One region of the Streptomyces sp. NPDC007346 genome, then DNA from elsewhere that is predicted to be linked to it. Evidence: riboswitches for the same ligand, from Rfam matches in the RefSeq annotation. Region 1 holds a riboswitch; each other region holds the start of a gene.

Region 1 (9,650 bases):
CGGCCATGCCGCCGATGGCGTGGGCGCCGCGCTGGTGACAGGTGCGGACCAGGAGTTCGGTGCAAGCGCGCAGGAAGGGGGCGGTCATCGTTGACCGCCGTCCGCCGCTCGGGCGGCCCGGTGATCTCCACCCGCCGGTCGGTGAGGCCGGGGGCGGGCCGGGCGACCCGCCAGTCGGGGTCGTTGCGGACGGCGGTGGTGGCGCGGGAGAAGTCGAGCGGGGTGCCGGAGCGCAGGAGGGCGCAGCGGCGGCGGCGCTCGGTGAGCAGGTCGAAGCGGCGGGCGGCGAAGGCCGCGTCGAGGCGGGCGATGAAGCCAAGGGCCTCGGGGGTGAGGTCCTCCTCGTGCCGGTCGCCCGGTACGAGGAGGACCTGGACGCGGCCGGTCGTGACAGGGGGGGTCATGCGGGTCTCCTCAGCGGGGCGTGGGCGGTGCGGGAGCCCGGTCGCGGGGGACGGGGTGCCCCCGCGACCGGCAGGGACCTCTAGTGGAACTGCTCCTCCTCCGTGGAGCCGGTCAGGGCCGTGGTGGAGGAGGCGGGGTTGATGGCGGTGGAGACCTGGTCGAAGTAGCCGGTGCCGACCTCGCGCTGGTGCCTGACCGCGGTGAAGCCCTGCTCCTGGGCGGCGAACTCCCGCTCCTGGAGGTCGACATAGGCGGTCATGCCCTGCTCGGCGTAGCCGCGCGCCAGGTCGAACATGGCGTGGTTGAGGGAGTGGAAACCGGCCAGGGTGATGAACTGGAAGCGGTAGCCCATCGCGCCCAGCTCCCGCTGGAACTTGGCGATCTGGTCGTCGTCCAGCGCGGCCCGCCAGTTGAAGGAGGGCGAGCAGTTGTACGCGAGCATCCGGTCCGGGTGCTCGGCGTGGATCGCCTCGGCGAACTCACGGGCCTGGGCGAGGTCGGGGGTGCCGGTCTCGACCCAGATGAGGTCGGCGTACGGGGCGTAGGCGAGGCCGCGCGAGATGACCGGCGCCATGCCGTTCTGCACCCGGTAGAAGCCCTCGGCGGTCCGCTCCCCCGTGACGAACCGCGCGTCGCGCTCGTCCACGTCGCTGGTGATGAGGTTGGCGGCGAGTGCGTCGGTGCGGGCCACGATCAGCGTCGGGACGTCCGCGATGTCGGCGGCGAGGCGGGCCGCGTTGAGGGTGCGCACATGCTGGGCGGTGGGGACGAGGACCTTGCCGCCGAGGTGACCGCACTTCTTCTCGGAGGCGAGCTGGTCCTCGTAGTGGATGCCGGCCGCACCGGCCTCGATCATCGCCTTGGTCAGCTCGAAGGCGTTGAGCGGTCCGCCGAAGCCCGCCTCGGCGTCGGCGACGATCGGGGCCAGGTAGTCGGTGGTGTCTCCGGCGCCCTCGGCGGTGGCGATCTGGTCGGCGCGCAGCAGGGCGTTGTTGATCCGGCGGACCACGCTCGGCACCGAGTTGGCCGGGTAGAGGCTCTGGTCGGGGTAGGTGTGGCCGGCCAGGTTGGCGTCGGCGGCGACCTGCCAGCCGGAGAGGTAGACGGCCTGGAGGCCTACCTTGACCTGCTGGACGGCCTGGCCGCCGGTCAGGGCGCCGAGCGCGTGGATGTAGCCCTGCTCGTGCAGCTGGCGCCAGAGCCGCTCGGCGCCGCGCCGGGCCAGGGTGTGCTCCTCGCGGACGCTGCCGGAGAGCCGGACCACGTCCTCGGCGCCGTAGGTGCGCTCGATGCCCTTCCAGCGGGGGTCGCTCGCCCACCGCCGCGCCAGCTCTTCCGCCGTCGTCCTTGCCTGCGCCATGGCGTCACTCCCGAAGTCGTGTGGGTCGATCGTGTGAAGGGTGCTAAGCCACGTCACCGAGTGACGCGGCTCCTGGGTGCGGCCCACCGGACCTCCGAGGTGGAACGGTGAGCAATGCGCCCGGCGAACCGGTCCGGGATCCCGAGGAGTACGACGTCAGGGCATGAAATCGTGCTCGGTACCCCAGTCCGGAGCCGGTGTCCGGTGGGCCGCAGGAACAACTCTGGGAGTGGCACTGAGTGCCATCAACCAGAGACGTGTGCCAAGTTCTGCCAATCTTTCCGTGCGCTTTGCCAAGGTTGCGAAGGCTCTCGACGGCCGTGTCGCGGCTAGGGTTGCCACCATGTCGACGACGGCGCGAAGGGCTCCGGTATGAGCAAGACCTACGCGGGTGCGCGGCTGCGCAGGCTGCGCGAGGAGCGCGGGCTGAGCCAGGCGGAGCTGGCCCGGATACTGGCGATCTCGCCGAGCTACCTCAACCAGATGGAGCATGACTCGCGCCCCTTGACGGTGCCGGTGCTGCTGCGGCTGACCGAGGCGTTCGGGGTCGACCCCGGCTTCTTCTCGGAGCGGGACACCACCCGGGTGCTGGCGGATCTGCGCGAGGCGCTGGCCGACGAGGTCGGCACGGCGCGCGTCTCGGCCGCCGAGCTGTCCGAGCTGGCCTCCCGGCTGCCGGGGGTCGCGTCCGTCCTGCTCGACCTCGGGCGGCGCAACCAGGCGCTGGCCGGACGGCTCGCGGAGGCGGCCGAGCTGCGTGGCGGCGGCGGTCTCGACCTGCCGCGCTCCCCGCACGAGGAGATCCGCGAGTTCTTCTACCGGCGGCAGAACTACCTGCACGAGGCGGACCTGGCGGCGGAGGAGCTGGCGGCGGAGATCGGGGTGCGCCCCGGCGAGGTCGTGACCGCGCTCGCGGCCCGGCTCACCGAGCACCACGGCATCCGGCTGGCCACCACCGACGACCGGCGGGGCCGGCCCGGGGGCACCCCCGCGGGCCGGCGTCCGGCACGACGGCCCGCCGGCCCCGCTTCCCCTGGCCCAGACACGGGCAGGCTGCACCACTACGACCCGGACGCCCGGGTGCTGCACCTCTCCAGCCGGCTCCGCCCCGGGCAGCAGGCGTTCCGGATGGCCACCCAGCTGGCGCTGCTCGAATACGGCGGGGAGATCTCGCGGCTGGCCTCGGAGGACTACGACGAGGGGTCGGCGACCTGGCCGCTGGCGAGGATCGGGGTGGCCAACTACTTCGCGGGCGCGCTGATCCTCCCGTACCGCGCCTTCCATACGGCGGCGGAGGAGGTCCGGTACGACATCGAGCGCCTCACCGACCATTTCGGGCTCGGTCACGAGACGGTCTGCCACCGGCTCTCCACGCTCCAGCGGCCCCGGCTGCGCGGGGTGCCGTTCTCCTTCGTCCGGGTCGACCGGGCCGGGAACATGTCGAAGCGGCAGTCCGCGACCGGGTTCCACTTCTCCCGCGCGGGCGGCACCTGCCCACTGTGGAACGTGTACGAGGCGTTCGCCGCCCCGGGCCGTATCCATGTGCAGATCGCGGCCATGCCCGACGGGCAGCGCCATCTGTGGACCGCGCGGGCCGTGACGCGCCACCGGGGCGGGTGGGGCGAGCCGGGCAAGACGTTCGCGATCGGGCTCGGCTGCGAGATCCGGCACGCCGGGCGGCTCGTCTACTCCGACGGGCTCGACCTGGACAACGCCTCGGCGGCGACGCCGATCGGGATGGGGTGCCGGATCTGCGAGCGGCTGGACTGCCCGCAGCGCGCGGTGCCGCCGCTGGGGCAGCCGCTGGCCGTCGACGAGAACAGCAGCACGTTCGTGCCGTACCCGGTGAAGGGGGCGCCGCCCGCCTGAGGACCCGCCCCCTCCACCGGACCGGGGGTCAGGAGAAGCGCAGCGCGATCGTGTCGCCGACGCCGATCACCTTGTCGCGCGTCGCCCCGGCGAACGCCGAGCCGTCGACCGAGACCTTCCACGTCGCCGAGCCGGTGTTGGCCTTGCCGTTGAGCGAGGTGATGGCGCCCGTCCCGGTGGCGGGGACCACGGAGGTGACGCAGCCGGCCGGGGTGGACGTGGTCGACGCGGCGGCCAGGACGGTGCCGAGGTCGGTCGTGGTGCCCGTGGGGGTGAAGGCGACGGAGCAGACCTTCAGGGTGCCGGTGCCGTCGTCCACGGTGAGCGCCAGCTTCGTCGCCGTACCGGAGGTGAAGCCGCTCTGCGCGACCCAGGTGGGCGCCCCCGAGGTGACCGGGGTGGGCGGTGCGGCGGTGAAGCCGCCCCCGGCGACGGCGCGCAGGGCGTCGGTGGAGGAGTAGGCGGACGGGGAGGTGTCCGAGGGCTGGTACTTGAAGCCGCCGCCGGGGTTGAACTGCTGGGCGATCAGGAAGTCGACCGGGGTCCGGCCCAGCGGGGTGAGGAAGTCGCCGGTCTGCGGGTCGATGCCGCAGGCGTTGAGGCCGGAGACGGCCCAGCCGTTGGAGCTGGAGTTGACGCCGTACAGGGCGCTGAAGGCGCCGGAGGAGTTGACCAGCTTGCTCTTGAGGAACGCCTTGGCCTGGAGGATGTCGGGGTCGGTGTTCGGGACGCCGGAGACGCAGAGCGCGGCCATGGAGGCGCCCGTCATGTCGATGTCGCCCGGCTTGGCCAGCTCGGTCGGGTTGCCCTCGGCCTTGCTGTAGGTCCAGCCGCCGTCGTCGTGCTGGTTGGCCCGGACCCGGGCGACGATCTTGTCGACGAGCTCCTGCGGTACGCGCTGGGCGCCCGCCTGGGTTCTGGCGCCGCCCAGCGCGAGTGCGGCGAAGACCGTCCCGTTGTAGTTGCCGGACGGGCCGAAGTAGCCGGCCTCCGCGTTCTGCCAGTAGCCGTAGATGTCGGCGATCAGGTTGCGCGAGGCGGAGACCCGGGCGGGGTCGATCCCGGCGGCGTACGCGTTGAGCGTGCCGCGCTGGTAGTCGGTGACGACGGGGGTGGCGGAGGGCCAGCCGGGGGTGGCCAGGAGGTTGCGGTAGACGGTGCGCGCGTTCTTCGTGGCGTCGCCGCCGGGTGTCACGTCCACGGCGGCCGTTCCGGCGGCGGCGAACGCGCTGAAGGCCCACTCGTTGGAGAGCCCGGAGCCGGCGTACGAACCGTCCGCGGCCTGAAGGGACTTGAGGTAGGCCACCCCGTTGGTCTTCGAGATGGCGATCTGGGCGGGGGTGGACGTCGCGGCGGCGGGAAGCGCCGTGAGGACGAAGGCCCCCAGGGCGGCGGGCACCACGAGGGCCAGACGGCGGGAGGCGCGGGAGGTGACAGAACGGGGCATGTGCCTGCTCCTGTGATGAGGGGCGTGCGGCACCGCCCGGCCCCTGGGGTGCACACCGGGGGCGAGGGTGGGTGGCCGACGCCCGGACGCGTGGGTACGGCTTCGCTGGATACGGCTGCCAACAGGGCATTCGGGCTCGGGAGCGGCCCCCTGCCGTCCCACACCGCTGCGCGTCAGCCCCGGATTCGCACCGGGTTCCCCCTCGTGGCAGGCCAGGACGCTACCCGAGGCGGCAGGGGCGCGCCAGGGACGGCAGGGGTGCGGGGTCGGCCGGGAGGCAACGAGACGCAAACCACCTTGACGGCCTCTTCGAGAGCGTGTTCCAATCCGCCTGATAAGCACTCAGCTCCAGGGGAAGCCGGTCGAAATCCGGCGCTGACCCGCAACCGTAGGCCCGCCACCGCGCGGGCGAGCCGGAATGCCTGGGGCCAGGAATTTCAGCGAGAAACGCCGTCGCGGACTACGGCGTGGTTCGAACAGCCCTCTGCGGGCGGCCCCTTGAGGGCCGTGGCCGAAAGGGGCCTTCTGCCACGCATGGCCCGCCCGGACGACACGAGGGGCCGTGGTGGGGACCGCACAGCAACATGACCGGAGCACAGCCGGCAGGAGACTCCTCTCGCTGTTCTCGGCGGCAGCGGTGACCTTCGCCGCGAGCGTGGCCTTCGTCACCGGTGCCGCTCCGGCGGCGGCCGACCCGATCGAGGAGTGCACGGCCACCCATGGCGCCGTCGTCGCGGTCGACTTCGGGCCGTTCGGCGGAGGTGTGGTGCGCGGCTGCGACACCACCCCGACCACCGGGTACGAACTCCTGCGCGACGGCGGGTTCACCACCGAGGGCACCCAGCACGACGGTGACGGCTTCATCTGCCGCATCGGCTCCGGCGCCTTCAACTCCGGTACGCAGTACCCGACTCCGGAGACCGAGGACTGCGTCCTGACCCCGCAGGCCACCGCCTACTGGTCGTACTGGATCGCCTCGCCCGGCCAGGAGAGCTGGTCCTACAGCCCGCTCGGCGCCATGAACCGCCGGCCCAAGGCGGGCGATGTGGACGCATGGGTGTTCGGCGGCACGGACATCGGCGGCTCCACCGGCCGGCCCACCTTCACCCCCGACGACGTCCGCGCGGGCGGCGGCGTCACACCCGGCCCGTCGCCTGACCCGACCGACCCGGGCGTCCCGGCCGGAAAGATCGACGTACCGGCGGCCGCCCGCTGGGTGACGAGCCAACTCCACGACGGCACCCAGGTGGTGGACGAGGGCTCCGGGGCCCCGAACCACTTCCTCACCACCGAGGCCGCGTACGCACTCGCCGCCGCCGACGGCGCGAGCCCGGCCCTGGACAAGGTGGTGGCCAAACTCGCCTCCTCCACCGACGAGTACGCCTACGCGGCGGGCCCCGACGAGGCGCCCGACGCCCATGCCGCCGCCCGGCTGGCCCTGCTCGCGGAGATCACGGAGAAGGACCCGCGCGACTTCGGCGGGCACGACCTGCTCGGGGACCTGGAGAAGAACGTCTGCGTGACCGGCCCCGCCCCGGGGTGCACGGCGAAGGGCGACTTCCGGGGCGCCATGTACGGCGACGTACAGGCGCTGGCCGTGCTGGCGCTGCTGCGCGGCGGGGTCGTGCCGCCGGCCGATTCGGTGGACCGGCTGACCCGACTGGTCTGCCAGGACGGCTCGGTGACCAGCATCCTGATCAGGCCCGGCGAGTATTGCGACGGCGACCCGATGACCACCGGCCTCGTCGCCCTGGTGCTGGACGAGGCGGGCGGCCACGACGCCACCGTCGCCAAGGCGCTCGCGTACCTGAAGAAGGCGCAGCTCAAGAGCGGCGCGTTCCCCCCGTACAACGGCGCCACCACCGGCTCCGTCGCGGCCACCGCCTACGCCACGCAGGCGCTGCGCGCGCTCGGTGAGGTCCGCGCGGCCGACTCGGCGGTCTGGTGGCTCTCGCGGGAGCAACTGGCCGACGGCGGCTTCGGGTTCGACGAGGACGCCACCGACGCCGCCCTGTACGCGACGGCACCGGCCGTGCTGGCGGGCAGCTCCACCAGCCTGGTCACCCTGACCACGAAGGTGCCCGAGCCCACCGACCCGCCGACCACTCCCCCGACCACACCGCCCACCACGCCTCCCACCACCCCGCCGACGACGCCCCCGACGACGCCGCCCGGTGACGGCCCGGACCTGAAGAAGGGCGTCGCCTACCTCACCAGCCCCGCCAACCTCCACCAGGGCCGCTACTACACGGCGGGCGGGCCCACCGGGCGGGCCGACTTCGGCCTCACCATCGACGGCGCCTTCGCGCTGGCCGCGACCGGGCACGACGACAACGCGCTGCGCACGGTCGTCGACTTCCTCGACGGGGGCGGCAAGGACGGCGAAAGCCGTACGGTGCACGACTGGACCAAGGTCGGCACCGAGTACGCCATGGGCGGCTCGATGGGCAAGGCGGCCCTGCTCGCCCAGGTGGTCGACCGCGACCCTCGCGACTTCGGCGGCAAGGACCTGATCGCCGGTCTGGCCGACGCCGTCTGTGCCGCGAGGAGCACCGCGCCGGACACCAGCTGTGCCGACAAGGGGGCGTACACCTACGCGCGGTCCGTCTTCGACCAGTCCCTCGGCGTCATGGCCCAGGTGCGGGCGGGCCAGGAGAAGGCCGCCGAGGCCCCCGTCACCTATCTCTCGGGGCTCCAGGACGCCGAGTCGGGCGCCTGGCCGAGCCTGATCCCGCCGACGGGCGACACGGACGTGGACTCCACCGCGATGGCGGCGATGACGCTGGACCTGGTGCCCGGCGACACGCACACGGCCGCCGTGGACCGGGCGCTGGCCTGGCTCGCCGCTCAGCAGCTGCCGAACGGCGGCTTCCCCGGCGCCTCGGGCAACTCCGTGAACTCGGCGGCGCTCGCCGTGCAGGGCCTGTCCCTGGACGCCGGGAAGTACGGCGCGCAGATCGCGAAGGCGCTGAAGTTCCTCGCTTCGCAGCAGAACGCGGACGGCGGCTTCAACGTGGCCGAGGAGGGGCAGCGGGGCTCCGACCTGCGGGCCTCGACGCAGGCGGTGGGCGGTTCGACCGGCGTCTCGTTCGGTGTGCTGGCCCGCAGCCTGGACGGTACGACGCCCAATCCGCTGCCCTCCTCCTCCGCCCCGGTGATCGTCACACCCGGGGACGGCACAGGCTCCGCGGGCGGGCCGGGCATCGTGAACACGGACGGTCCGGGCGCCGGCGGTGGCAGCGGCGGTGGCGGTGGCGGTGGCGGCCTCGCCGCAACCGGTGCGCAGACGCTCGGCCTCGCGGCGGCGGCCGCCGTACTCGTCCTGGCGGGCTGGGGCGCGGTCGTGGCCGCCCGCAGGCGCCGTACGGCCATGGGCGGTGAGCTGTGAGGTCCCGCTTCCGCCGGACCGTCGGCCACGCCCTGGCCGCACTGGGTCTGGCGGGCGCGGCGCTCCTCGCGCCCGCCGCCTTTCCGGCGGCGGCCGCCCCGCAGCCGATCGGCCGGTGCACGACCTCTTCGGGCGTGGTCCTGGCCGTCGACTTCAGCCACTGGGGCGGCCCCGTCTACCGCTCCTGCGGTACGACGCCGACCACGGGCTACGAGCTGCTCAACCAGGGCGGCTGGCAGACCACCGGCACCGGCCACGACGGGCCGGCGTTCATCTGCCGGATCGGCTACAGCGGCCATCAGGGCGGCAAGCAGTACCCGACGCCCCAGCAGGACGACTGCGTCCTCACCCCGCCCGCCTCCGCCTACTGGTCGTACTGGCACGCGAACCCCGGGGAGAACACCTGGGAGTACAGCCAGCTCGGCGCCATGAGCTACAAGCCCCGGCCGGGCAGCGTGGATCTGTGGATCTTCGGCGGGACGAACATCGGGGGTACGGAAGGGCGCCCGACGCTCACGCCGAACCAGCTGCGCGCCCACAACACGCGCCCCACGGGCGGAGATCCGGCACCGGCCCCGAAGCCGGAGCCCGCTCCGGCGACGACGACCCGGCAGCCGGTCGGGGGCGGCCAGGCTCCGCCGCCGCCCCCCGCGGCCCCGTCGCGGGCGCCCGCCCCGTCCCCTCCGGCGTCCGCCGACGCCTCCCCGGCCCCGTCCGCTTCCGTGTCCCCGTCCGCTTCCGTGTCCCCCTCCCCCAGCGACTCCGCGTCCGCCTCCGCCTCCGCGACGCCCGGTGAGGCGGTGGCGGCGCCGGGCGGTACGGCGAAGGTGGTGGACGCCGCGCCGGCGCCCGACGCCGAGCACGACTCGGGTTCGGTGGTGCCCGTCGCGGCGACGGCCGGACTCGTGGCGGTGATCGGCGGCGCGGCCGTGTTCGCCGCGAAGCGCCGCCGCCGTGCGGAGTAGCGCCCGCGTGATCCGTACCGCCGCGGTGAAACCCGGCACGCCGGTGCCGGCCCCCGGGCCGGACACCGGCGGCAGGCGGCTCCCGCGCACCCTGCATCCGCTCGCCTGGTGGATCTGGGCGCTCGCGCTGGCCACCGCCGTCAGCCGGACCAACAACCCGCTGCTGCTCTTCCTGGTCCTCGCGGTGCTCGGCTACGTCATCACCATGCGGCGCAC
Region 2 (9,650 bases), on a different contig from region 1:
CCTACGTCTGGCTGCGGCGGGAGAACGGCCAGGGCCTGGGCTTCCAGCGGGCCGGTGAGCCCAGGCCGGGCAAGAACCGCGTGCACGTCGACATCAGCTCACCCGATCCGGCCGCCGAGCAGCAGCGGGTCGAGGCGCTGGGCGGGCGCCGGCTGGAGGAGTACGCCGACGGCGGGTTCCTGGTGATGGCCGACCCCGAGGGCAATGAGTTCTGCGTCATCCCCGAGGGGTCCGTGGGCATGGACGAGCGGGGCCGCGCCCACTACCTCGACTGACCCGCGCCGCCCGTGGCCTCCGGGCCCTCCGTATCGGCCGCCGGGCGGCGCAGCAGATACGTGTCCATGATCCAGCCGTGCCGTTCGCGGGCCTCGGCGCGCACCCGGCCGATCCGCTCGGCGACCTCGTCGAGCGGTCCGGAGACCAGGAGCTCGTCCGGGGTGCCGATGTAGGCACCCCAGTAGATCCACAGCCCCCTGCCCGTCAGATGGGTGAAGGTCTCGTGGCCGTCGAGCATCACCACGATGTCGCCGTCGTCGTCCGGGAACCCCTCGGCGAGCCGCCTGCCGGGGGTGATGTGGACGGGGCGGCCGACCTGGTTGAGGGAGGTGCGGTGGCGGGCGGCGAGCGCGGAGACGCTGCTGATCCCGGGGACCACCTCATGGCCGAATTCCACCGTGCCCCGGGCCCGGATGTCCTCCAGGATCGCCAGCGTGCTGTCGTACAGGGACGGGTCGCCCCACACCAGGAAGGCCCCGCACTCCCCCGGCGCCAGCTCCTCGGTGATCAGGCGTTCGCAGATGTCGGCGCGGCGGTGGCGCCAGTCGTGCACCGCCGACGTGTAGCGCCCCCGGTCGCCCTGGGTGCGGTCCCGCCAGGGGTCCTCGGCCTCCACGACCCGGTAGGGGCCGGTGAGGTGCTCGGCCAGGATGTCGCGCCGCAGCCGGGTCAGGGACTCCTTCTCCCGGCCCTTGCCGAGCACGAAGAAGACCTGCGCCCTGCGCATCGCCTTCACCGCGGCGAGGGTCAGGTGGTCGGGGTCGCCGGCTCCCATGCCGATGACGAGGATGTGGCGTGGTGCGTCGCTCATGTCGGCCGATCATGCCAGGAGCGGTGCCGGGAATCGCGCCGGGGGCGAGGTGGGGTGGACTTACTAGGACGTCCAACTATATGTTCGTGAGCAGCGGGGTGGCCGGCGTGGAGCCGGGCACCCTCAAGGCCCGTGGTGTCAGGGAAGCCGGTGCGAATCCGGCGCGGTCCCGCCACTGTGACCGGGGAGTTCGTCCTCGCAGGACACGCCACTGACGGTGCAGGCGCCGTCGGGAAGGCATGAGGACGCGCGCTGATCCGGGAGTCAGGATACCGGCCGCGGGATGTTCCGTGTTTCCACGAGGATGGAGCAGACACGCATGGCACCGGTCCGCACCCACGGCCCCGCAGGCCCGTCCCGGCGAGCGGTTCTCCCCGCCCCCTGACGGCCCCCGCCCTTCGCGTCCCCGACGGCAGGCCCTTCCGCGACCACGCGCACCCGACCGGTGCGTGTGCCGGTGGGAGCTGTGCGCCATCCCCGGTTCTCTCCTGACGATCTCACCGACGAGAGCAGGCTTCCATGGTCCGCGAACTCACCCATTTCATCGGCGGCAAGCACACACCCGGCACCTCGGGCACCTACGGCGACGTCTACGACCCCAACACCGGCCGCATCCAGGCCCGGGTGCCGCTGGCCGGCCGGTCCGAGACCGAGGCGGCCATCGCCGACGCCGCCGAGGCCCAGCTCGAATGGGGCGAGTGGAACCCGCAGCGCCGGGCCCGCGTCCTGCTGCGCTTCCTCCAGCTGGTCGAGAAGGAGAAGGACTCCCTGGCCCGGCTGCTCTCCTCCGAGCACGGCAAGACCGTGGCCGACGCGCACGGCGACATCGCGCGCGGGCTGGACGTGGTGGAGTTCGCCGCCGGTGTCCCGCACCTGCTGAAGGGCGAGTTCAGCGACAACGCGGGCTCCGGGATCGACGTCCACTCGCTGCGCCGGCCGCTGGGAGTGGTGGCGGGCATCACCCCGTTCAACTTCCCGGCGATGATCCCCCTGTGGAAGGCCGCACCCGCTCTGGCCTGCGGAAACGCCTTCATCCTCAAGCCCTCGGAGCGGGACCCGTCGGTGCCGCTGCGGCTGGCCGAACTCTTCCTGGAGGCGGGGCTGCCGCCCGGGGTCCTCAATGTCGTCAACGGCGGCAAGGAGGCCGTGGACACCCTGCTGGAGGACCCGCGCGTCAAGGCGCTCGGCTTCGTCGGCTCGACGCCGATCGCCGCGCACATCTACGCCACGGCCGCCGCCCACGGCAAGCGGGCGCAGTGTTTCGGCGGGGCGAAGAACCACATGATCGTGATGCCGGACGCCGACCTGGACCAGGCGGTGGACGCGCTGATCGGCGCCGGTTACGGCTCGGCGGGTGAGCGGTGCATGGCGATCTCGGTCGCCGTCCCGGTCGGTGAGGACACCGCCGACGCGCTGGTGGCCAAGCTCACCGAGCGGATCGCCGAGCTGCGGATCGGCCGCTCGGACGACCCCGACGCCGACTTCGGGCCGCTGGTGGGGCGCGACGCGGTGGACCGGGTGCGCGGCTATGTCGACCTCGGCGTCGAGGAGGGTGCCGAACTGGTCGTCGACGGGCGGGACTTCACGCTGGAGGGCCATGAGGAGGGGTTCTTCGCGGGCGCCACGCTCTTCGACCGGGTCACCCCGGACATGCGGGTCTACCAGGAGGAGATCTTCGGCCCGGTCGTCTGTGTGGTCCGCGCGGCGGACTACGAGGAGGCGCTGCGGCTGCCCTCGGAGCACCCGTACGGCAACGGCGTCGCCCTCTTCACCCGGGACGGCGACATCGCGCGCGACTTCACCCGGCGGGTCGACACCGGCATGGTCGGCGTCAACGTGCCGATCCCGGTCCCGGTGGCGTACCACACCTTCGGCGGCTGGAAGCGGTCCGGCTTCGGCGACCTCAACCAGCACGGACCGGACGCCATCCGCTTCTACACCCGTACCAAGACCGTCACTTCGCGCTGGCCCGCCTCCGGGATCCGGGACGGCGCGAGCTTCACGATTCCGACCATGGGGTGACCGCCGTGACCACCCTGCTCAGCGACGACCAGCTCGCGGTCGTCGAGACGACACTCGACTTCGCCCAGGAGCACCTGACCCCGCACGCCGTGGCCTGGGACCAGGACAAGCACTTCCCCGTCGACGTCCTGCGGAAGGCGGCGGGGCTCGGCCTGGGAGGCGTGTACGTACGGGAGGATGTGGGCGGCTCGGAGCTGTCCCGCTCGGACGGGGTCCTCGTCTTCGAGGCCCTGGCCACCGGCTGCCCGTCCGTGGCGGCCTATCTCTCCATCCACAACATGGTCGCCTGGATGGTCGACCGGTACGGCTCCGAGGACCAGCGCGTCCGGTACCTGCCGGAGCTCTGCACCATGGAGCAGCTGGGCAGTTACTGCCTGACCGAACCGGGCGCCGGCTCCGACGCCGCCGCGCTGCGCACCCGTGCGGTGCGCGACGGCGACCACTACGTCCTGACGGGCACCAAGCAGTTCATCTCCGGGGCGGGCGCCACGCACCTCTACATCGTGCTGGCCCGCACCGGCGAGGACGGGCCCGGCGGGATCTCCGCGTTCCTCGTCGAACGGGACGATGCGGGACTCTCGTTCGGGGCCAACGAGAAGAAGATGGGGTGGAACGCGCAGCCCACCCGGCAGGTCGTGCTGGACGGGGTCCGCGTCCCGGCCGACCGGCTCCTGGGCGCCGAGGGCGAGGGCTTCCGCATCGCGATGAACGGTCTCAACGGCGGCCGGCTCGGCATCGCCGCCTGCTCGTTGGGCGGGGCGCAGAGCGCGCTGGACCGTTCCCTGGCCCATCTCGCGGACCGGGAGGCGTTCGGCGGCCGGCTGCTGGACTCCCAGGCGCTCCAGTTCCGGCTGGCCGACATGGCGACCGAACTGGCCGCCGCCCGCGCCCTGTTGCGGCAGGCCGCCGAGGCGCTGGACCGGAAGGTGGGCGGGGCACCGGAGTTGTGCGCGATGGCCAAGCGCTTCGCCACCGACACCGGCTACTCGGTGGCGGACCGGGCGCTCCAACTCCACGGCGGCTACGGCTATCTGGCCGAGTACGGCATCGAGAAGATCGTGCGGGACCTGCGGGTCCACCAGATCCTGGAAGGGACCAACGAGATCATGCGCGTGATTGTGGCCCGGAGCCTGACGGGAGCCCTGCGATGAGCGAGGAGCTCGTGCTCGCCCGCACCGAGGGGCGTACGGGGGTGCTGACCCTGAACCGGCCGAGGGCGCTCAACGCCCTCACCCACCCGATGGTGGAGACGATCGCGGCGGCCCTGGAGCGGTGGGAGCACGACCCCGAGGTGGGAGCCGTCGTCATCACCGGGGCCGGGGAGCGCGGCCTGTGCGCGGGCGGCGACATCCGGTCCATCTACGAGGACGCCCGCGCGGGCGGCAGGGCGTCGGCCGCGTTCTGGCGCGACGAGTACCGGCTCAACGCCGCGATCGCCCGCTATCCGAAGCCGTACGTGGCGGTCATGGACGGCATCGTGATGGGCGGCGGAGTCGGCGTCTCGGCGCACGGCAGTGTCCGGATCGTCACCGAGCGGTCCAAGGTGGCCATGCCGGAGACCGGGATCGGTTTCGTGCCGGATGTCGGCGGCACGTATCTGCTGGCGCTGGCCCCCGGCGAGCTGGGCACCCATCTCGCTCTGACGGGTGCGGTGGTGGGGGCCCGGGACGCCCTGCTGTGCGGGCTGGCCGACCACTTCGTACCGGTGGACGACCTGCCCGCGTTCCTCGCCGGGCTGCGGACCGAGCCGCCGGCCTCCGTGCTGGGCCGCCACGTCCAGGAGCCGCCTGCGGGGGTACTGGAGGCCGACCGCGCCTGGATCGACCACTGTTACGCGGCCGACACGGTCGAGGAGATCGTGGAGCGGCTGCTCGCCTCCGGCGCCCCGGCGGCCGGTGAGGCGGCCGAGGCGATCCTCGGGCGCTCGCCCACCGCGCTCAAGGTCACCCTCGCCGCGCTCCGCCGGGCGCGCGAACTCGGTCCGCTGGAGCGGGTGCTGGAGCAGGAGTACCGCGTCTCGTACGCGGCCCTGGCCTCCCCCGACCTGGTGGAGGGCATCCGGGCCCAGGTGATCGACAAGGACCGGACACCTCGTTGGTCGCCCGGCACGCTCGTGGAGGTCACCGACGCGGACGTGGCCCGCTACTTCGCTCCGACCGGCGACGAGGGGCTCTCCCTCGCCGCGGACGACTCACCGCAGGAGGTGCCCTGGTGACCACCACCACGACCGTCGCGTTCATCGGCCTGGGCCACATGGGCGGCCCGATGGCCGCCAACCTGGTGCGGGCCGGGCACCGGGTGCTCGGCCACGACCTGGTGGAAACCTGTCTGGCGACCGCCGTGGCGAGCGGGGTGGAGCGGGCGGGGTCCGCCGCCGACGCCGCCGCGGTGGCCGATGTGGTGATCACCATGCTGCCCGCCGGACGCCATGTCCTCTCGCTCTACGGGGAGCAGGGGCTGCTCGCGGCGGCCCGCCCGGGGACCCTGTTCGTCGACTGCTCGACCATCGACGTGGCCGACTCCCGCGCCGCCCACGCGGCGGCCGCGGCGGCCGGTCACCGCTCGCTGGACGCCCCGGTCTCCGGCGGGGTGGTGGGCGCGGAGGCGGGCACGCTGACCTTCATGGCCGGGGGCGAGGAGTCCGCGTTCGCGCGGGCCGAGCCGCTGCTGTCCGTGATGGGCAAAAAGGCGGTGCACTGCGGGGCGGGCGGTGCCGGGCAGGCGGCGAAGATCTGCAACAACATGATCCTCGGCGTCTCCATGATCGCCGTCAGCGAGGCGTTCGTGCTCGCCGAGAGCCTCGGCCTCTCCGACCAGGCCCTGTACGACGTGGCGTCGGCGGCCTCCGGCCAGTGCTGGGCGCTCACCGTCAACTGCCCCGTCCCCGGCCCGGTCCCCACCAGCCCGGCCAACCGCGACTACCGCCCCGGCTTCGCCGCACCGCTGATGGCGAAGGACCTCTCCCTGGCCGCCAACGCCCTGCGCGCGGGCGGCATCGATGCCGAACTGGGTCTGCGTGCGGCCGAGTTGTACGCACGGTTCGCCGAGGGCGCCGGGGCGGACCAGGACTTCTCGGGAATCGTCCGCGCCATCCGGGCGGCTTCACCGAGCACCACCGATACGCAGAAGGGCGCCACCACGTGAGCGAGAACAGTGAGACCGAGAACGGCTCGGGCAAGAGCGGCGGGAACGAGAGCGCGTCCACCCCGGGCCCCTACGAAACCATCCTGGTCGAGCGCCGGGGCCGTACCGCCCTGCTCACCCTGAACCGGCCCAAGGCGCTCAACGCGCTGAGCCTGGACGTCATGCGCGAGACCGTCGAGGCGACCGAGGCGCTGGACCGGGACCCGGACGTCGGCTGCATCGTCATCACCGGCAGCGGGGCGAAGGCGTTCGCGGCGGGGGCGGACATCAAGGAGATGCAGCCGCAGAGCTACATGGACATGTACCTCAGCGACTGGTTCACCGCCTGGGACCGGCTCGGTCAGCTCCGTACGCCGACGATCGCCGCCGTACGGGGCTACGCCCTGGGCGGCGGCTGCGAGTTGGCCATGCTGTGCGATCTGGTGATCGCCTCGGACACGGCCGTCTTCGGGCAGCCGGAGATCCGGCTCGGGGTGATCCCCGGCATCGGCGGCTCCCAGCGGCTGACCCGGGCGGTCGGCAAGGCCAAGGCGATGGACCTCTGCCTGACCGGCCGGAACATGGACGCCGAGGAGGCCGAGCGGGCCGGTCTCGTCTCCCGGATCGTCCCGGACGCGGACCTGCTGGCGGAGGCGCTCGCGGTCGCGGACACCGTCTCCGGCATGTCGGCGCCCGTCGCGATGATGGCGAAGGAGGCGGTGAACCGCGCCTTCGAGACCACCCTCGCCGAGGGCGTCCGCTTCGAACGCCGCCTGTTCCACGCGGTGTTCGCGACGGCCGACCAGAAGGAGGGCATGAAGGCGTTCACCGAGAAGCGGCCCGCGGAGTTCACGCACCGCTGACCTCCGTGAGCGCGGTCCACCCGCCGCGGGCCACTACGAGGGGCGCTCGTCCGGCGCGGCCGAGCCGTCGGCGACCACCGGATACGGCACATGGGTGCGCCGGTCGGGGTCGACGGCCAGCCGGCCCCCGGCCGGAGGCCGGGCCCGCTGGGCGCAGTCCCGCCGTTCGCAGATCCGGCAGCCGAGCCCGATGGGTGTCGCGGAGCCGGGCGCGTCCAGGGCCATGCCCTCGGCGTACACCAGGCGGTGGGCGTGGCGCAGTTCGCAGCCGAGCGCGACGGCGAAGTCGGCCCTGGGCGCGCGGTGCCCGAATCCGCCGCGCGTCACGGTCCTGGCCACCCAGAAGTACCGCTTGCCGTCCGGCATTTCGGCGACCTGGGTGAGGATGCGGCCGGGCGCGGAGAACGCTTCGTAGACCGTCCAGAGCGGGCAGGTGCCGCCGAGCCGGGAGAAGTGGAAGTCGCTGGCGGACTGCCGTTTGGAGATGTTGCCCGCCCGGTCGACACGCAGGAACGAGAAGGGCACGCCCCGGCCGCCGGGGCGCTGGAGGGTGCTGAGGCGGTGGCAGACCGTCTCGAAGCCGACGCCGAAGCGGGCCTGGAGGAGTTCGATGTCGTAGCGCAGCTCCTCGGCGGCGCGGTGGAAGGCGGCGTACGGCATGAGCAGGGCGCCGGCGAAGTAGTTGGCGAGGCCGATGCGGGCCAGACCGGCGGCCTGCCCGGAGGCGAGTTCACCGCCGGCGACCAGGGTGTCGAGCAGCGATCCGTGCTCCAGCAGGGCGAGTTGGGTGGCCAGCTGGAAGGCGCGCTGGGCCTCGTTGAGCCGGGGCGAGATCAGCAGGAGGCCGCTGTCGGGGTCGAACCGGCGGGCGTCGGCGGCCCGTTCGGGGGCGGTCACCACGACGGTGATGCCGTGGCGGGCGGCGAGGCGTTCCCTGAGCGCGTCGGCGGTACGGCCCGCCGAGCCCGCGCCGAGGTCCGTCGCGGTACGTTCGGCCACCGCGTCGAGTGCGCCGAAGTGGTTGTGGTGGGCGTAGAAGAAGTCCCGTACCTCGTCGTGAGGTTCGGCGGTGAGCAGACTCTCGCCGTCCTGCGGCGGGGCGAGGGCGGCGACCCGTTCGGCGGCCTCCCGGTAGCGGTGGTGCAGGGCGACCAGGGCGCGGGCCACCTCCGGGTGGTCGCGGGCCACGTCGGCCGCCTCCTCCAGGGGGACCGGGGCCCCGCACGCCTCGTCGCCGAGGGCGGCGCGCAGGTCGGTGGCGAGCCGTTCCTCGTCGGCCTCGGAGAAGAACTCCGGGTCGACGCCGAAGACCTCCGCGATCCGCAGCAGCACCGGGGCGGTCAGCGGCCGGCGGCTGTGCTCGATCTGGTTGAGGTAGCTGGTGGACAGGCCGAGCGCGCGGGCCAGCTCCACCTGGTTCATCCCGTGCTCGCGGCGCAGCCGCCGCAGCTTGGCGTGGGCGTAGATCTTGCGTCCGGCAGGCCGTCCCATGGATCGCAGCCCCTCTCCCCCGCCCGGGTCCTGTGCGGTGACGTCTGCTGCGAAAGTAGCATCCGCATCTTTCGCAGGATTCGCAGTTTCGCAGCTCAGCGGGGTACGGATTGTGCACAGTGGACCGGTCGCACCGGGGGCCGTGGCGGGGAATGCTCCTCTCGTACCGCACCGCCACCGCCGCGAGGAGCCCCGTGATCGACCACCACGTCCGCGTCCACCCCAGCGCCGACCGGCTGCCCCGTCAGGAGCAGCTCGCCTGGAAGCTGGCGGCCGTCGCCACCGGCACCCAGGACGCCCCCGAGCTCGACCCGCAGGCGGCCGCGATGGCCGTCAACCGGGTCGTCGACAACGCCTCCGTCGCCGTGGCGTCGCTGCTGCGCCGCCCGGTCGCCGTCGCCCGCAGCCAGGCACTGGCCCACCCCGGCGCCCCGGGCGCGGCCCTCTTCGGCGCCTCCCCCGGTGTGCGGGTCTCCCCCGAGTGGGCGGCCTGGGCCAACGGCACGGCCGTACGGGAGCTGGACTTCCACGACACGTTCCTGGCGGCGGACTACTCGCACCCGGGCGACAACATCCCGCCGCTGCTCGCCGTGGCCCAGCACACCGGGCGCGACGGCGCCGAGCTGCTGCGCGGGATCGTCGCCGCGTACGAGATCCATGTGGCGCTGGTGCGGGCCATCTGCCTGCACGAGCACCGCATCGACCATGTGGCCCACCTGAGCGCCGCCACCGCGTGCGGGCTCGGCGCGCTGCTGGGGCTGGACACGGAGACCACGTACCAGGCGGTCCAGCAGGCCGTGCACACGACGACGGCGACCCGGCAGTCCCGCAAGGGTGAGATCTCCAGCTGGAAGGCGTTCGCCCCGGCGTTCGCGGGCAAGGCGGCGATCGAGGCGGTGGACCGGGCGATGCGCGGCGAGGGGTCGCCCTCGCCGGTCTACGAGGGGGAGGACGGGTTCCTCGCCCGGATGCTGGACGGCCCGGACGCGGCGTACACGGTGGGGCTGCCGGAGCCGGGCGAGGCGCGGCGCGCGATCCTGGACACGTACACGAAGGAGCACTCC
Region 3 (9,650 bases), on a different contig from region 1:
CGCAGTATGACAACGGGATCGGGGCGACAGGTGGCGAGTACAGGGACAGCGGACAGCGGGGCGGGGCCGCGGGCGCGGGGACGCGGCTTACCGGGAGACGGCGGACGCACGGCCGTGCTGGAGAGCGTGGCGGGCTGGGTGCCGGGGGAGCCGGTCGGCAACGACCTGCTCCCCGCCGACTGGGGCGTCGACGACGCCTGGGTCCGCCGCCGCACCGGCATCGGCAGCCGGCACCGTGCCGCGCCCGGGGCCGCCACCGGTGACCTCGCCTACGAGGCGGCCTCCCGGCTGCTCGCGGGCTCCCCGGCGGCCGGACCCGTCGAGGCGGTGGTCCTCGCCACCGCCACCCCCGACCACCTCTGCCCCGGCACCGCGCCCGCCCTCGCGGCCCGGCTCGGGCTCGGCACCGTACCGGCGCTGGACATCGCCGCCGTGTGCAGCGGCTTCGTCTACGGGCTCGCCCTGTGCCACGGGCTGATCGCCTCGGGGCTCTACGGGCGCGTCCTGCTGGTCGGCGCCGACGTCTACTCCACCTGGCTCGACCCCGCCGACCGCTCGGCCGGTGTCGTCTTCGGCGACGGGGCGGGCGCGGCCCTGGTGGCGGCCGGGCGGACCGGTGACCCCGGGGAGCTGCTCGCCTTCGACCTGGGCAGCGACGGCACCGGCCACGACCTGATCACCGTCCCCGGCGGCGGTGCCCGCGCCCGGTCCGGCGGGAGACCGCCCGCACCGGGCGACGCGTACTTCCGTATGCGGGGCGCGACCGTCTACCAGCACGCCGTCGAGCGGATGACCGACTCCTGCCGCGTGCTGCTGGCGCGGGTGGGCTGGGACCCGGCCGAGGTCGACCACTTCGTGCCGCACCAGGCCAACGCCCGGATCCTGCGCGCGGTCGCGGACCGGGTCGGTATCGGGCCGCGGCGCTGCGTCACCCATCTGGAGCGGGTCGGCAACACCGGCGCCGCCTCCATCCCCCTCGCCCTGGCCGACGCGGCGGGCCGGGGGCTGCTGCACGGCGGGGACCGGGTGCTGCTGACCGCGTTCGGGGGCGGATTGACCTGGGGTTCGGCGGCACTTCGATGGCCGGGGACCCCGCAGACCATTTCCACGGATTCTACGGAAGGAACACAGCATGTCGCACTCCGCTGATCAGGGCGCCGGAGCCGGCGCAGGCGCCGCCGTCGCGGTGACGGGGGTCGGCCTGGTGACGCCCGCGGGGGCTGACGAGCACAGCTTCTGGGAAGGGCTGTGCTCCGGGCGCTCCACCGCCCGGCGATGCGATGAACTGGCCGGTCTCCCGGTCGACTTCGCCTGTCCGGCCGACTCGATCGACCTGGACGAGGCGGTGGGCGGCCGCTCGGTGTGGCGGATGGCCCGGTTCGTGAAGCTGGCCGTCGTCGCGGCCCGGCAGGCCGTCGCCGACGCCGGTCTCGACCCGGCGGTGTGGGACGGCCACCGGGTCGGCGTGGTGCTCGGCGTCGGCGTCGGGGGCGTCTCCGTCCTCGTGGACAACGCCGCGAAGCTGGCGGCGTCGGGGCCCGCGGCGGTCTCCCCGCTGCTCGTCACCATGATGATCCCCAACGCGGCGGCGGGCGAGGTCGCCATCGCCCTGAAGGCGGGCGGTCCGAGCCTCGCCCCCGCCACCGCCTGCGCCTCCGGGGCCACCGCCGTCGCCGTCGCCCGCGACCTGCTGCTCGGCGGCTCCTGCGACGTGGTGGTGGCAGGGGGCGCAGAGTCGGTGCTGACGCCCCTGGTGGTGACCGCGTTCGCCCGGATGGGCGCGCTCTCCACCCGTACCGCCGACCCGGCGGGCGCCTCCCGGCCGTTCGCCGCCGACCGGGACGGCTTCGTGATCGGCGAGGGCGCCGCCATGCTCGTCCTGGAGCGCGAGGAGTCGGCCCGCGCCCGGGGCGGACGGGCACGCGCCCTGCTCACCGGGGCCGGCTCCAGCACCGACGCCCACCACCCCACCGCCCCGGCCCCCGACGGGCGCGGTGCCCAGCGCGCGGTGCAGGAGGCCCTGGACCGGGCGGGCTGGGCGCCGGGCGATGTCGACCACATCAACGCCCACGGCACCTCCACCCCCCTCAACGACGCCATGGAGACCGCCCTCATCTCCCGGCTCTTCCCGCACCGCCCGCCGGTCACCGCGCCCAAGGGCGTCGTCGGACACACCCTCGCGGCGGCGGGCGCGATCGAGGCGGTCGCCACCGTCCTGACGCTGGAACGTTCCCTCATCCCGCCGATCGCCAATCTGGACTCCCTCCCCGACGCCTTCCCGCTCGACTGCGTGGTGAAGGAGCCCCGCCACCAGCGGGTCGAGCGGGCGGTGAGCCACTCCTTCGGCTTCGGCGGGCACAACGTGGCGCTCGCCTTCCAACGCACCTGACCCCGCAGGGCTGTTCGGGAACGGTGAGGGGTGTCCTCACCGTTCCTTGATCGTTACTCTGTCGTGACCGTATCCATGCATGAACCATCCCTGCCCTCCACGGACGCTCTGCTCACCCGAGTGCTCTACGGCGACAACTTCCGCCAGGAGCACGCGTTCTGGCGTCGGCTGCTCACGACAGAACCGTTTCGGCGTTCCGGTGGCGGCACCCCCGACGAACGGCTCGACCTCGCCTACCACCGGCTCCGCATCCTCAACGACACGCTCGACTGCGGCGCCAGGCTGGCCGCCGACCCCCGCGCACTGGCCGCCCTGCACGAATGGCTCGGCCCGGTCGACCCGTCGCTGACCACCGTCGCCGGCATCCACTACAACCTCTTCCTCGGCAGCCTCCTCGACCACGACCCGCGCACACCGCGCGACCTCTCGGACTTCCTGGAGCTGCGGTCCATCGGCACCTTCCTCTGTACGGAGGTGGCGCACGGCAACGACGCGGCGGCCGTCGAGACCACCGCGACGTACGACCCCGAACGCGACGGCTTCGTCCTGCACACCCCGCACGCCGGAGCCCAGAAGTTCATGCCCAACACCAGCCCCGCCGGGGGCCCCAAGACCGGCGTGGTGGCCGCCCGGCTCGTCGCCGACGGCACGGACCACGGGGTCTTCCTCTTCCTCGCCCCGCTCACCGACGAGGTCAGCGCCCTGCCCGGCGTACGGGTACGGCGGCTGCCCGCCCGGATGGGCTCCCCGGTCGACCACTGCCTGACCTCCTTCGACCGGTACTTCGTCCCGCGCGAGGCACTGCTCGCGGGGGACCAGGGGCGGGTCGGTCAGGACGGGCGGTTCACCAGCGAACTGGCCAGCAAGCGCAGGCGGTTCCTGCTCTCCATCGGGCGGGTCACCCCCGGCAAGCTCTCGATGAGCGCCTGCGCGGTCGGCTCCGCCCGGGTCAGCCTCGCCATCGCCGTCCGCTACGCGGGCCACCGGCTGGTCTCCGGGCCGCGGGCCCCCCAGCGGATGCCGGTCTACGAGCACCGCTCCCACCACGGCCCGCTGGCCGGGGCGATGGCCACCGTCTTCGCCATGAGCCTGCTGCACCGCAGGGCGCTGGACCGCTGGGAGTCCGCCCCCGAACCCGACCGGAACGAGGCGGAGCGCCTGGTCGCCGTCGCCAAGGGGTGGATCACCTGGCAGGCGCGCGGCGTCATCGTCGAGTGCCGGGAGCGGTGCGGGGCGCAGGGGCTGCTGGAGAACAACGGCATGACCGAGCTGTTCACCGGCATCGAAGGCGCGATCACCGCCGAGGGCGACAACCTCGCCGTACACGCCAAGGCCGCCGCCGAGATGCTGTTCAGCGTCACGGTCCGCGAGGACGAGGAGGACGGGCGGCCCGGCGAGCTGGACGACCCCCGCTTCCTGGGCCGGCTGCTCGCCGCGGTGGAGGACATCTGGTTCGACCGCGCCCGGGAGCGGATGAGGGCCGCCCCGGCCGGCGACCCGCTCGGCCGGTGGAACGCGGCGTCGGGTCCCGCGCTGCGCGGGGTGGAGGCGTACGGCTACCGGCAGGCGAGCGAGGCGTACGAGCAGGCCGCGGCCTCCCTGCCCGAGGGGCCGGCCCGCGAGCGCCTGACCGAACTCCACCGGCTCTTCGCCCTCCAGTGGGTCGCCCGCAACAGCGGTGACCTGCTGGCGGCCGGACGGCTGACCGCCGAACAGGTCACCTTGCTGCCCGACGCGGTGGAGCGGCTCATCGCGACCGTGGCCCGGCACGCCCCCGACCTGGTGAAGTCGTTCGCGCTGCCGGAGCGCCTGATGTCGGACTGGCCGATCGCGGGCCCCGGCTACGCGGACGCCTACGACGACCCGGAAGGGCCGTGGCACCGGGGCCGCACGGCGGGATTCCGCCGGCCCGCCTGTGGCAGCAAGCGCCGTCCGCTGCGCGAGAAGGTGGCGGCGCTCGGTACCCGCGGAGTGCTGCTGGCGTACTGGGGAACCACATCGATGCTCTCCCGATGGTTCGAGAAGCCGCAGGTGAGCGTAGACGAATCGGTTCGCCCCAAGGCGTAACCGGAGGATCGTCATCCAGTTACATCGGGCGGTGGGGTCGCGTTCGACCACCCGCCCTTCATCAAGTCGCCGACGAGCTGCCGATGAGCCGCCGATGAGAGGAAACACCGTGAAGACCCAGACCATCCACCCGAAGATCACCGAGGTGCTGACCGCGACGTTCAAGGTGCCCGTAGTCGAAATCCTGCCGGACTCCACGATGGACAGCCTGGAGATGGACTCCCTGGCGGTCGCGGAGTTCGCCGTCATCATCAAGGAGACCCTGGGCATCACCGCCGACTCCGAGAAGCTCTACAAGGACGCCACGCTGGCCGACATCTCCGCGTTCATCGACGCGGCCGTCGGCGGCGAGGCGGCGGGCAGTGCGGTGCCGGTGAGCAACACCCGATGAACCGACCCGCCATCGCCGTCACCGGCCTGGGGATGATCACCCCGGCCGGCCACACCACCGACACCACCTGGGACGGGGTCCGCCGCGGGGAGTCCTTCGCGCGCACCGTCCCCGAACTGCACGGCTGCGCCGTCGACTTCGCCTGCACGGTCTCCGGCATCGACCTGGACGACGCGGTGGGCGGCCGCACCGCCTTCCGCATGGGCCGGTACGTGAAGCTCGCCGTCCTCGCCGCACGGGAGGCGGTGACCGACGCAGGGCTCGACCCCGCCCGCTGGGACGGCGCCCGCGTCGCCGTCGTCGTCGGCACCAGCAGCGGAGGATCCGCCGGACTCACCGATCAGGCCGTCGCCCTGGAGCGGCGCGGCCCCGAGGCCACCTCGCCCTCGGGCATCCTGCTCACCATCCCGAGCATGCCCGCGGCCGAGATCGCCATCCAGATGAAGGCCACGGGCCCCAGCCTGGCACCGTGCACGGCCTGTTCCTCCGGGGTGACCGCCCTCTCCGTGGCCCGCGACATGCTGGCGCTGGGCCGGTGCGACATCGCGATCGCCGGAGCCACCGAGTCGACCGTCTTCCCCATCGCCATGACCGGCTTCGCCCGCTCGGGCGCGGCGGCACCGGGGGACGGGGACCCCGCCCGCCTCTGCCGCCCCTTCGCCGCCGACCGGGCCGGACTCGTCATGGGCGAAGGCGCCGCGATCATGGTCCTGGAGCGGGCCGCCGACGCCCGTGCCAGGGGAGCGGCCCCCCGGGCGCTGCTGGCCGGCGCCGGCGCCACGACCGACGCCCACCACCCCACCAGCCCGCACCCCTCCGGGCAGGTCGCACAGGCCGCCGTCGACGCGGCGCTGGCCGACGCGGGCTGGCGGGCCGAAGACGTCGACCACGTCAACGCGCACGGGACCTCGACCCCCCTGAACGACGCGACGGAAGCCGCCCTCATCAGCCGGGCCTACCCGCACCGGCCGCCCGTCACCGCCCCCAAGGGCGTACTGGGCCACTGCATGGGGGCGGCCGGCGCGATCGAGGCGGGGCTGACCGTCCTGACCCTCCAGCACGGCATCGTCCCGCCGATCGCGAACCTGGACGCCCCCGACCCCGGGTTCACCATCGACTGCGTCACCAAGATCCCGCGCGAACTGCCCGTACGGCGGGCCGTCAGCCACTCCTTCGGGTTCGGCGGACAGAACGCGGTGATCGCCCTGGAGGCTCCGTAAAGGGGCGGCCGGGCCGGTGCGGCGGGACGATCCCGCGCCGCACCGGCCCGCGCGGACCGGTCCGCGTACCGGCTCTGAGCTGCACGAAGAGCCGTGATAGCTTGCCGGGGCCAGTCGAACCCCAGCGACGGGGTCAGGGAATCCGGTGCGAGACCGGAACTGACGCGCAGCGGTGAGGGGGACGGGCGGGGCCACGGCCACTGGAGCACGGACGTGCTCCGGGAAGGCGTCCCGCCCGGACGAACCCGAGTCCGAAGACCTGCTGGCACCCGCGCCCCGCACCGGGGCACGGGAACCGTACGACGGGCTCCGCGGCTGGGCCCAGAGACACCGAGGTCCTCCGTGCTGTCCACGCCTGCTCCGATACGCACCGCCGCCCTGCTCGCGGCGGGCGCCGTCCTGCTCACCGCCTGCGGCGGCGGGTCCACCACGTCGTCCGCCGACGGCGGCGGCCAGGCCGACGGCTTCCCGCTCACCCTCGAGAACTGCGGGCGCACCGTCACCGTGAAGGCGCCGCCCCAGCGAGCCGTCTCCGTCGACCAGGGATCGACGGAGATCCTCCTCTCGCTCGGCCTCGCCGACCGGCTCGCGGCCACCGCCACCTGGACCGACCCGGTCATGAAGGGCCTGGAGAAGGCCGACGGGAGCGTCGAGCGCATCTCCGAGAACCGGCCCTCCTCGGAGAAGGTCCTCGACAAGGAGCCCGACCTCGTCACCGCCTCCTTCGCCTCCACTCTCGCCAAGGGCGGTGTCGCCCCCCGCGAACAGTTCGAGAAGCTGGGCGTCCCCACCTACATCTCGCCCGCCGACTGCATCGGCAAGGACAACAGCGGCGGCGGTGACGGAGCCCGTACCGCACCCCTCACCATGGACAGCGTCTACACCGAAGTCCGCGAACTGTCCCAGGTGTTCGGCGTCCCCGAGCGCGGCGACGCCCTGGTGAAGAAGCTTCAGGCACGCGTGGAGAAGGCCACCGACGGCGTCGACGCGTCGGACACCTCCCTCCTCTACTGGTTCTCCGACTCCAAGGCCCCCTACCTCGCGGGCTGCTGCGGCGCCCCCGGTGTCATCACCCGGGAGCTCGGCGCGAAGAACGTCTTCGACGACACCCACGACGAATGGCCCCAGATCAGCTGGGAGACCGTCGCCGACCGCAACCCCGACGTCCTGGTCATCGGAGACCTGACCCGCACGACGCAGACCGCCGAGAGCGCCGAGAAGAAGATCGAGTTCCTGGAGTCCAACCCGGTCACCAGGACCATGGACGCCGTCAGGAACCGCCGGTACGTGCTGCTCAGCGGCCAGGCCATGAACCCCACCATCCGGACGGTCGAGGGCCTGGAGAGCGTCGCCGCCGCTCTGCGCACCTTCGGGCCCACGGGGTGAGCGGCGGCAAGGGGGCGGTGCGGGAGGCCGTGGACCCGAAGGCGCCCGCGCCACGGGTGGCGCCGGGCCCGGTGTGGAGCGGCGGCCCGCTCGCGGCGCTGCTCTGGATCGGCGGTCTCCTGCTCCTGCTGCTCTCCGTCGCGGTCGCCGTCACGATCGGGCCCGCCCGGATCTCCGTCCCCGACGTCTGGTCCGCCGTCGCCTCCCACCTGGGCTTCGGCACCTCGGAGCTGAGCCCGATCCGGGACGGCATCATCTGGAACCTGCGCATGCCCCGCACCCTGCTCGCCGCCGTGTGCGGCGCCGGGCTCGCGGTGTGCGGCACGGTGATGCAGTCCCTGCTGCGCAACCCGCTCGCCGACCCGTTCGTCCTCGGCGTCTCCTCCGGGGCCTCCACCGGGGCGGTCGTGGTGGTCGTCCTGGGCGTCGGCGGGGGAGCGGTGTCGCTGTCGGCCGGGGCCTTCGTCGGGGCCATCTGCTCGTTCGCCCTGGTGCTGCTGCTCAGCCACACCCTCGGCTCCACCACCGACCGGGTGGTGCTCTCCGGTGTCGCCGCGATGCAGCTCTTCTCCGCCCTGACCTCCTTCGTCGTGATGACCTCCGCCGACGCCGAGCAGACCCGCGGGGTGCTGTTCTGGCTGCTCGGCTCGCTCAGCGGGGTCGGCTGGAGCGAGGTGGCCCTGTGCACCGCCGTCCTCGCCGTCTGCCTGACCGTCTGCCTGGCCCACGCCCGTACGCTCGATGCCTTCGCCTTCGGGCAGGACGCCGCCGCGGCGCTCGGCGTCGACGTCGCCCGCACCCGGATCGTGCTGCTGTGCACCACCGCCCTGCTGACCGCGGCACTCGTCAGCTCGGCCGGGGCGATCGGCTTCGTCGGCCTGGTGCTCCCGCACGCGGCCCGCGCGCTCACCGGCTCCGGGCACCGGCGCCTCCTGCCCGTCACCGCACTCGCCGGCGCGATCTTCCTCGTCTGGGTCGACACCCTGGCCCGCACGGTCCTGGACCCGCAGGAGGTACCGGTCGGCGTCGTCACCGCCCTGATCGGCGTACCCGCCTTCGTCCTCGTCCTGTACCGCACCCGGAGCACGCCATGAGCCACACCCTGAACGGTTCCGGAGGGCTGCGCGCCGAGCGGGTCGGCCGGGAGGCGGGCGGCCGGCTCATCCTCGACGGGGTGGCCATCACCCCGCCGCCCGGCGCCACCGTCGGCCTGCTCGGCCCCAACGGCTCCGGCAAGTCCACCCTGCTGCGGATCCTCGCGGGCCTGCTCGCCCCGGACACCGGCGTGGTCACCCTGGACGGCGACCCGCTCGCCGGCCTCGGCCGCCGTACCGTGGCCCGCCGGATCGCCGTCGTCGACCAGCACGCCGTCACCCAGGTCGACCTCAGCGTCCTGGACGTCGTACGCCTCGGGCGCATCCCGCACCGCCGGGCCTGGTCCGCCCCGGACCGTACCGACGAGGAGGCCGTCACCGACGCCCTGCGGCGCACCGGCCTCGCGGACCGGGCCGCACAGTCCTGGCACACCCTGTCCGGCGGCGAACGCCAGCGCGTGCAGATCGCCCGCGCCCTGGCCCAGCAGCCCCGCGAACTCCTCCTGGACGAGCCCACCAACCACCTGGACATCCAGCACCAGCTGGAACTGCTCGCCCTGGTCGCCGAGTTGCCCCTCACCAGCGTGATCGCCCTGCACGACCTCAACCTCGCGGCGATGTTCTGCGACCGGATCACCGTGATGAAGGCGGGCCGGGTGATCGCCGGCGGCACCCCGGCCGAGGTGATCACCGAGGAGCTCATCGAGGACGTCTACGGGGTCCGGGCGGTCGTCACACCCGACGGGCCGGACGGACGTCCTTCGGTACGGTTCCTGCCACGACGCTGAACGGCAGGCGGCAGGCGGCACGCAGCAGGCAGCACGCAGTGGGTGGCAGGCAGCGGCCGGCCCGCAGCGGACCGGAGGGCCGCCCCGGACAGCCCTCCGGGCGGACCCGTCGGCACGAGCCCGCCCGGAGGCCGAGGACATGGGAGCGGCCTTCCGGCCGCCGAAGGGGTGCGCCGTCAGCGGCGGCGCCCCTGGCCGAACTCGCCACCGGCGTCCTTGCCGGTGCCCATGTCCTTGCCGTCCGCGTAGTCGATCTTCTCCTTGCGGACCTCGGCGGAGACTTCCTTCTGCTCGGTGACCCTGTCGGTCTCCAGG

The links. Region 1 has a riboswitch for cobalamin ahead of AB0917_RS27595 (prenyltransferase/squalene oxidase repeat-containing protein). Riboswitches for the same ligand answer to the same signal wherever they lie in the genome.
Region 2: it holds a riboswitch for cobalamin, as region 1 does, so the genes downstream of both, AB0917_RS09305 (CoA-acylating methylmalonate-semialdehyde dehydrogenase) here and AB0917_RS27595 (prenyltransferase/squalene oxidase repeat-containing protein) in region 1, are expected to answer to the same signal.
Region 3: it holds a riboswitch for cobalamin, as region 1 does, so the genes downstream of both, AB0917_RS21140 (ABC transporter substrate-binding protein) here and AB0917_RS27595 (prenyltransferase/squalene oxidase repeat-containing protein) in region 1, are expected to answer to the same signal.

The regions. Positions count from the first base shown of each region.
Region 1 is NZ_JBEYKR010000139.1:5,043-14,692, forward strand. Features, by position in the region: partial or broken gene AB0917_RS27575 (hypothetical protein) at 1-404, opposite strand, end outside; gene aceA (isocitrate lyase) at 485-1,765, opposite strand; gene AB0917_RS27585 (short-chain fatty acyl-CoA regulator family protein) at 2,138-3,634, shown strand; gene AB0917_RS27590 (prenyltransferase/squalene oxidase repeat-containing protein) at 3,663-5,081, opposite strand; cobalamin riboswitch at 5,206-5,284, opposite strand; cobalamin riboswitch at 5,388-5,524, shown strand; gene AB0917_RS27595 (prenyltransferase/squalene oxidase repeat-containing protein) at 5,647-8,469, shown strand; gene AB0917_RS27600 (hypothetical protein) at 8,466-9,434, shown strand; gene AB0917_RS27605 (energy-coupling factor transporter transmembrane component T) at 9,442-9,650, shown strand, end outside.
Region 2 is NZ_JBEYKR010000021.1:50,072-59,721, forward strand. Features, by position in the region: gene AB0917_RS09295 (VOC family protein) at 1-275, shown strand, start outside; gene cobF (precorrin-6A synthase (deacetylating)) at 263-1,087, opposite strand; cobalamin riboswitch at 1,204-1,383, shown strand; gene AB0917_RS09305 (CoA-acylating methylmalonate-semialdehyde dehydrogenase) at 1,607-3,109, shown strand; gene AB0917_RS09310 (acyl-CoA dehydrogenase family protein) at 3,106-4,260, shown strand; gene AB0917_RS09315 (enoyl-CoA hydratase/isomerase family protein) at 4,257-5,324, shown strand; gene mmsB (3-hydroxyisobutyrate dehydrogenase) at 5,321-6,253, shown strand; gene AB0917_RS09325 (enoyl-CoA hydratase) at 6,334-7,095, shown strand; gene AB0917_RS09330 (short-chain fatty acyl-CoA regulator family protein) at 7,129-8,586, opposite strand; gene AB0917_RS09335 (MmgE/PrpD family protein) at 8,781-9,650, shown strand, end outside.
Region 3 is NZ_JBEYKR010000081.1:21,578-31,227, forward strand. Features, by position in the region: gene AB0917_RS21115 (beta-ketoacyl-ACP synthase 3) at 115-1,149, shown strand; gene AB0917_RS21120 (beta-ketoacyl-[acyl-carrier-protein] synthase family protein) at 1,133-2,389, shown strand; gene AB0917_RS21125 (acyl-CoA dehydrogenase) at 2,465-4,456, shown strand; gene AB0917_RS21130 (acyl carrier protein) at 4,566-4,847, shown strand; gene AB0917_RS21135 (beta-ketoacyl-[acyl-carrier-protein] synthase family protein) at 4,844-6,067, shown strand; cobalamin riboswitch at 6,162-6,349, shown strand; gene AB0917_RS21140 (ABC transporter substrate-binding protein) at 6,410-7,453, shown strand; gene AB0917_RS21145 (iron chelate uptake ABC transporter family permease subunit) at 7,525-8,547, shown strand; gene AB0917_RS21150 (ABC transporter ATP-binding protein) at 8,544-9,335, shown strand; partial or broken gene AB0917_RS21155 (YsnF/AvaK domain-containing protein) at 9,512-9,650, opposite strand, start outside.